Regions from separate parts of the Arthrobacter sp. PvP023 genome, predicted to be linked through region 2. Evidence: predicted binding sites of a transcription regulator. Region 2 holds the regulator's gene; the other holds the start of a gene.
What was found. The regulator HrcA, encoded in region 2, represses chaperone genes, less so after heat shock. The targets are predictions, from matches to a motif close to TTNGCACTCGNNNNNNNCGAGTGCNAA.
Positions count from the first base shown of each region.

Region 1: JOE31_RS08315 (FmdB family zinc ribbon protein) is a predicted target of HrcA. The motif match lies at 1,484-1,510, and genes of this name have one in related genera.

Region 1 is NZ_JAFIBI010000001.1:1,805,103-1,808,507, forward strand. Features, by position in the region: gene JOE31_RS08305 (AAA family ATPase) at 1-226, shown strand, start outside; gene JOE31_RS08310 (Flp pilus assembly protein CpaB) at 283-1,011, opposite strand; gene JOE31_RS08315 (FmdB family zinc ribbon protein) at 1,153-1,398, opposite strand; gene JOE31_RS08320 (5-formyltetrahydrofolate cyclo-ligase) at 1,536-2,132, opposite strand; gene galU (UTP--glucose-1-phosphate uridylyltransferase GalU) at 2,244-3,149, shown strand; gene JOE31_RS08330 (GNAT family N-acetyltransferase) at 3,156-3,405, shown strand, end outside.
Region 2 is NZ_JAFIBI010000001.1:2,517,646-2,521,050, forward strand. Features, by position in the region: gene JOE31_RS11625 (DUF3097 domain-containing protein) at 1-839, opposite strand, end outside; gene hrcA (heat-inducible transcriptional repressor HrcA) at 1,086-2,099, shown strand; gene dnaJ (molecular chaperone DnaJ) at 2,191-3,318, shown strand; gene JOE31_RS11640 (16S rRNA (uracil(1498)-N(3))-methyltransferase) at 3,321-3,405, shown strand, end outside.

The DNA.
Region 1 (3,405 bases), 710 kb from region 2:
CGGCATGGACACAAACATCAGCGCAGCGGACCGCCAGGACGCCCCCCACAGCGGGTCGGACGATTCAGCTCCGGACAGGTCCCGGCAGCCGGCCGGTGTCGGCGTTCCATCAGGAGTGCTGCCGAACAAGGCCTCCGAGGATGACCCCAAGCGCTGGGGCGATCACGCTTCTGACTACGACCACGATGCCTGGCTTCAGGAGCAGAAGCCGCCGCACTGGGGCTGAGCCGCCCGCAGCCGAGGTGGACGGCCCGCGAGGACGGTGCAGCGAGCCCGGCGCAGCTAGCCTTGTGATCCCACCAGCACAAAGAAGAGCTTTCCCTGGGTTGAGGAGCCGGCGAGGCGTCGCGCCTGGTCCGGATCCGCTGCGACCACTATGAGCCCCTCGGTTTCGCCGGTTCCCAGCCACTGTCCGGTTTGCCCGCCCTGTCCCGAGGTCCAGAGGACCGGCACGGAGGCTGCCAGGACTTCGGATTCCGCGGTCTTGCCAAAGTCGGTTCCGTTGGTCATCACAATGTTGACCAGCTGGCCCGGCGCCACGAGCTGGATGGACGACGGATCCGCCATTCTCAGGGGCACCGCTGCAGATCCGGGTTTCGCGCCCGCGAGCAGCCCCGGTCCGAGGATCTGCGTGTCGGAGATCAACTGGCCCTTGCGCACCGGGGCGGCCAGCTGTTTGCCTTGAATGGCGGAGACGTCCGCGACGGCTCCGGAGGGCACCATTCCCGGCGGCACCTTGACCGGCACCACCTCATTGCCTGACAGCGCAGTTCCGGCGGCAAGGTCGCGGGCAGAGGCCAGGGCAGTGACGGTGTGGGCTGGCGCCGGTGTCAGCTGCTGCACGGCGATGCCCGCGGCAGCACACAGCAACAGCGCGACGACGAGCCTCCGGTTGCGGTTAAGCCACGACGAAAAGCGCCGCACGCGCGATGACCCCGGACGGGCGGGGCGTCCGGTTCCAATGCTCTGCCGGGGCGAAGAAAATCCGTTGGTGCGAAGGATGGAGGGCATACCGTCACGCTACGGAGGCCCCGCGTGGCAGGACAGAACGGCCAGGTCCTATGTGGAAAACCGGCCCCGGCCGGGCGCAACCTTGTTGCCGCTACTCCGCTGGAGGAGGGTAACCGGAACGAGGAAAAGCCGGCGTAATTGTTAGTTGGCGGCTGCGGTGGCAGGCGCCGGGGCGGCTGCCGGGGCAGGTGAAACACTGCTGCCCTTGGTATCGCGGGAGTCCGTCCGGTAGAAGCCCGAACCCTTGAAGACGACGCCTACGCTGTTGAACTTCTTGCGCAGGGTCCCCTCGCACTCAGGGCAGGAGGTGAGGGAGCTGTCGGTGAACGACTGCACGATCTCGAAGGCGTGGCTGCAGTCCTTGCAGGCATATGCATACGTGGGCACTGGAAATCCTCCTCTGGGACAAACGAGCAGGTCCCGTGCTGCCTGGTGGAAATCACTGCCGAGGTGTCCCGGCAGGTTTCGTCCTTTAGCAGTCGCAGGGCCTGAGTGCCAATTCTATCATCCGCAACGGGCGGGCTTCACATTAGCTGCGTGAGGCGTGACGGTGTGACTGCAACCGGGACCTTGCGGTCAAAGGACTCTGCGGGGATGCTGCCGGCCGGCAGGACTTCGTTGTCGAAGACCACCGCGGCGGCGGGCACGGACCGGCCCGCAGCCTCCAGTCCGGTGAGGAACTTGTCATAGTAGCCTCCGCCCTGCCCGATCCTGTTCCCCGACAAGTCGACCGCCGTGGCGGGGACAAAGATCCCGGCAACTCCGTCCATGGCCTCACTGCCGTGCTGTTCTCCCACTGGTTCCTCGATGGGGGCATAACTGCTGCGGACGAATTCGGTTGCCGGAGTCCAGTAGACCCAGGAGAGGGTCCGGTCAGGTCCGCAGACCGGCAACAGCACGCGATGCCCGGTGCCGTGCAAGGCGGTGATGAGGGGCAGGGTCGGAGGTTCGAATCCCACCCCGAGGTACACCGCAAAGGTACTTCGCTCACCGGCTGCAACCATGGCGGACCACTGGAGCCCGTGCCGGGCGATGCCGGCGCCGGCAGCTTCCAGGGCGGCGGGAGAGAAGGCGGCACGCTGGCTTCTGTGAGCCGAGCGGATCTCTTCCTTCGATGGCATCGATGCCGTCCTTCCAGGTCAGGAGGCCGTGACCGGAGGCCCCGGTGCGGGGCCAGCCATGGCTGTTCGGGCAATTACCCAATGTTTGGTCCCTGACGTTAGATTAGTCCAGTGACTACCACCAATACCTCCGTCCGCAAGGCTGTCATTCCTGCTGCCGGCCTCGGCACCCGGTTCCTCCCGGCAACCAAGGCCATGCCCAAGGAAATGCTGCCGGTCGTGGACAAGCCCGCGATCCAGTATGTCGTCGAAGAAGCCGTCAACGTGGGCCTCACCGACATCCTGATGATCACCGGCCGGAACAAGCGCGCCCTCGAAGACCACTTCGATCGGGTCCCTTCGCTGGAGGCCACCCTTGAAGCCAAGGGCGACACCGCCAAGCTCGAAGCGATCCAGGCCGCAAGCAACCTCGGCGACATCCACTATGTCCGCCAGGGCGACCCCATGGGCCTCGGCCACGCCGTGCTGCGCGCGAAGCAGCACGTCGGCTATGAGCCCTTTGCGGTTCTGCTTGGCGATGACCTCATCGACGCGCGCGACGAACTGCTCAGCAAGATGATCGAAGTGCAGGCCAAGACCGGTGGCTCCGTGGTGGCCCTCATTGAGGTGGAGCCTTCCCAGATCAGTGCCTATGGCTGCGCGGACATCGACGAGACCGACATGAACGGCTTCGTGCGGATCCGGAAGCTCGTGGAAAAGCCGGACGCCGCGGAGGCGCCTTCCAACCTGGCCGTGATCGGCCGCTACGTCCTCCACCCCGCAGTCTTCGATGTTCTGGAACGCACCGAACCGGGCAGGGGCGGGGAAATCCAGCTGACGGACGCCCTCCAGGAACTTGCTGCAGGGGAGGGCGAAGGGTACGGCGTTTACGGCGTCGTGTTCCGCGGCCGCCGCTACGACACCGGCGACAAGCTCAGCTACCTCAAGGCCTGCGTCCAGCTGGCCTGCGACAGCGACGACCTCGGCCCCGGGCTGCGGGAGTGGCTGCCGGAATTCACCGCCTCCCTGGCCAAGTAACGTCCCATGCGGGGCAGCATCTGGCCGGTGACGCTGGAATGCGGCGACATTGTTCTGCGCCCCATCCGTTACCGTGACCGCAAGGAATGGATGGCGGTCCGGTCCCGCAATTCCGAATGGCTGGCACCATGGGAGGCCTCGAACCCGGCTCCGGGAGGGGCGCTGCCGGACTACCGGCAAATGGTCAGGTCCCTCAACGCGCAGGCGGCTCAGGCCACGGCGTTGCCCTTTGTGATCGCGGAGCGCACGCCGGCCC
Region 2 (3,405 bases):
AGGAAGTCGATGACCTCTTCCACCCGGCCCAGCAGGGACGGTTCCAGGTCCGCGTAGCTTCGGACTGCCCCGAGCAGTCTTTGCCAGCCCAGGCCGATGTCCTCCTTGGTCTCATGGGGCCAGCCGAAGGCCGTCAGGATGCCGGTCTTCCAGTCCACGCCCCGCGGGATGACTGGCCACGCGTCAATGCCCAGTACGGCGGGCCGGATGGCCTGCCACACGTCCACGTAGGGGTGGCCCACGATCAGCACATTGCCGGCGGCGCCGGGGGACGCTATCACGGCATCGGCAATCCGCGATTCCTTCGAGTCGGCAACCAGATGGTCCACCAGCACCCCCAGGCGGCGGCCCGGGCCCGGCCGGAAAGCGGCAACCGCCGCTGCGAGGTCGTCAATGCCGTGCAAGGGTTCGACGACGATACCCTCCACCCGGAGGTCGTCGCCCCAGACTTTTTCCACGAGTTCGGCGTCGTGCTTGCCTTCCACCCAGATGCGGCTGGCCCTGGCCACCTGGGCGCGCCGGCCTTCTACCCGCACGGAACCGGACGCCGTCCTGCCGGATCCGGCAGAGGCTGCCTGCGGTCGCGGCACCGGGGGCATCAGCCGGATCGGCAGGCCCTCCAGGAGGAACCCGTAGCCGAGCCTGAACGTGCGTGATTTGCCCCGCCGGTCCTCGAGGGCAACAACATGCATGCCGCCGGACTTCTCCACCCTGGTAACAGCGCCCACCCAGCCGGACTGCACGTCTTCCAGCACCATGCCGCGTTCGACCGGCACTTCGGGAAGTTCGGATTTCCGGGGAGCGGTGATGTCCTGCGGGCCCCAGTTCTGGTACGACATCGGATAGACACAGCCTTGCGCTAGAAAAAATGAACAGGAGAAGCGAAAACAGGGAGTCTGTGGGTCCACGGAACTGCACGTCCTGTCCCGCTCCCGGGTTTCGCCCGGAGCGGTACCAATGCTAACAACGCGGCGACTCATATTAGACTGGTTAGCACTTAGACATGTCGAGTGCTAACGGATGACGGGACGTGCGTCCGGCGCAACGCCGGACCGCGGACCGGGAAAGCCGATCGGAGGTGGAGAATGAGCGAACCGCGAAAGCTTGAAGTGTTGCGGGCCATCGTGGAGGACTACGTCCATTCCCGCGAACCTGTGGGCTCCAAGGCACTGGTGGAGAGGCACCACCTCGGAGTCTCCAGTGCCACCATCCGCAATGACATGGCGGCGCTGGAAGACGAGGGCCTGATCACGGCGCCGCACACCAGCGCCGGCAGGATCCCCACGGACAAGGGCTACCGGCTTTTCGTCGACCAGATATCCGCCGTCAAGCCGCTGTCGCAGGCCGAACGCCGCGCCATCCAGACGCTCCTGGAAGGGTCGGAGGACCTGGACGATGTCCTGGAGCGCACCGTGCGGCTGCTGTCGCAGCTGACCAACCAGGTGGCCGTGGTGCAGTATCCGCACCTCAGCCGCGCGATGGTGCGGCATATCGAGTTCGTGCTGCTGGCGCCGCGCCAGGTGCTGATCGTGCTGATTGCGGACACCGGCAAGGTGGAGCAGCGGGTTATCGACGTCGGCCAGGAGCTCGGCGATGAAGCCCTCGCCGGCCTTCGCGCGCGGTTCCTGAAGAGCCTGGCGGGGACACCCCTGAGCCTGCTACCGCAGGCGCTGCCCGCCGTCGTCGCCGGTTGTGAACCGTCACGCCGGCACGCCGCCCAGGCACTGGCCCGTGGCTTGGATGCCCTGGCCAGCAGCACCCGCGAGGAGCGGATGGTCATGGCCGGCACGGCGAACCTCGCGCGCTCCAACGTTGACTTTCCGCTGAGTATCGGCCCGGTCCTCGAAGCACTCGAGGAGCAGGTGGTCATGCTCCGCCTGCTCAGCGAAATGGCCCAGGACCCCCGCGGTGTCACTGTCAGCATCGGCAGGGAGAACCCTTACGACGGACTCGCGGAAGCCTCGGTGGTGGCCACAGGCTACGGCCCCGGTTCCAGCGCCAAGGTGGGCGTGCTCGGCCCGACCCGGATGGACTATCCCACCACCATGGCCGCGGTCCGTGCCGTGGCCCGCTACCTTTCCAGGATCCTTGGGCCGTGACCGGTCCTACATCAGCCAACCAGGCCTTCGTGTCCCGGTTTCCGGGGCGCAGCAGCACAACAGGCAGTACAACCAGGAAGAGATACGAACTTTGAGCAGCCACTACGACGTTCTTGGAGTCTCACCCGAAGCGACGGGCGAAGAGATCAAGAAGGCCTACCGAAAGCTTGCGCGCACCCTGCACCCGGATGTGAACCCCGGTGAGGATGCCTCGGACCGCTTCAAAGCTGTCACCCACGCCTACGAAGTCCTTTCCGACCCGCAAAAGCGCCGGGTCTACGACACCACCGGCAATGAGAACGGCACCGATAACGGCTTCGGCGGCGCCGGCTACTCCGGGCAGGGCTTTGCCTTCCAGGACATCTTCGACACCTTCTTCGGTGCCGGCGGTTCGTCCGGTCCGGCCTCGCGGGTCCGCCGCGGGCAGGACGCCCTGATCAGCGTCCGCATCGACCTTCGCGACGCTGTGTTCGGCGTCAACAAGAAGCTTGAGGTGGACACGGCCGTCACGTGCCCCACCTGCGAGGGATCCTGCTGCCAGCCCGGGGCCCACCCTGAGCGCTGCGACATCTGCGGCGGCAGCGGCCAGGTCCAGCGGGCCGTCCGCTCCATCCTGGGCCAGGTCATGACCGCCGCCCCCTGCGGCTCCTGCGAAGGCTTCGGAACCGTCATCAAGGATCCCTGCAACGAGTGCAACGGCCAGGGCCGCATCCGCAGCCGCCGTTCACTGACGGTCAAGGTACCCGCGGGCGTGGCCACCGGAACCCGCATCCAGCTCGGCGGCCAGGGCGAGGCCGGTCCCGCCGGCGGCCCCTCCGGTGACCTCTACGTAGAGATCCGCGTCAATAATGACGCCACGTACGTGCGCGACGGCGACGACCTTCACGCGACCCTGCACATTCCCATGACCGCCGCTGCCCTTGGCACCGAGCTCAGCCTGGACACGTTCGACGGCCAGCAGGAAATAGACGTCAAGGCGGGCACCCAGTCCGGCGAAGTCATCACCCTGCGCGGGCTCGGCGTCACCCATCTCCGGGGCTACGGCCGCGGCGACCTGAAGGTCCACCTGCAGGTCGAAACCCCGGCGAAGCTGGATGCCGCGCAGGAAGACCTGCTCCGGCAGCTCGCCAAACTCCGGGGCGAGCAGTACACCGAGGGAAAACTCACCGCCAGCGGGGGAGTCTTCGCCAAGCTGCGGGACCGGTTCGGTAACCTGTAGCGGTGAGCAACCCGGTTTTTTTCGCAACCCCGGGAGCCCTGGACGAACAGGTTCCCGGTTCGCACTTTGTCCTCCAGGGTGCTGAGG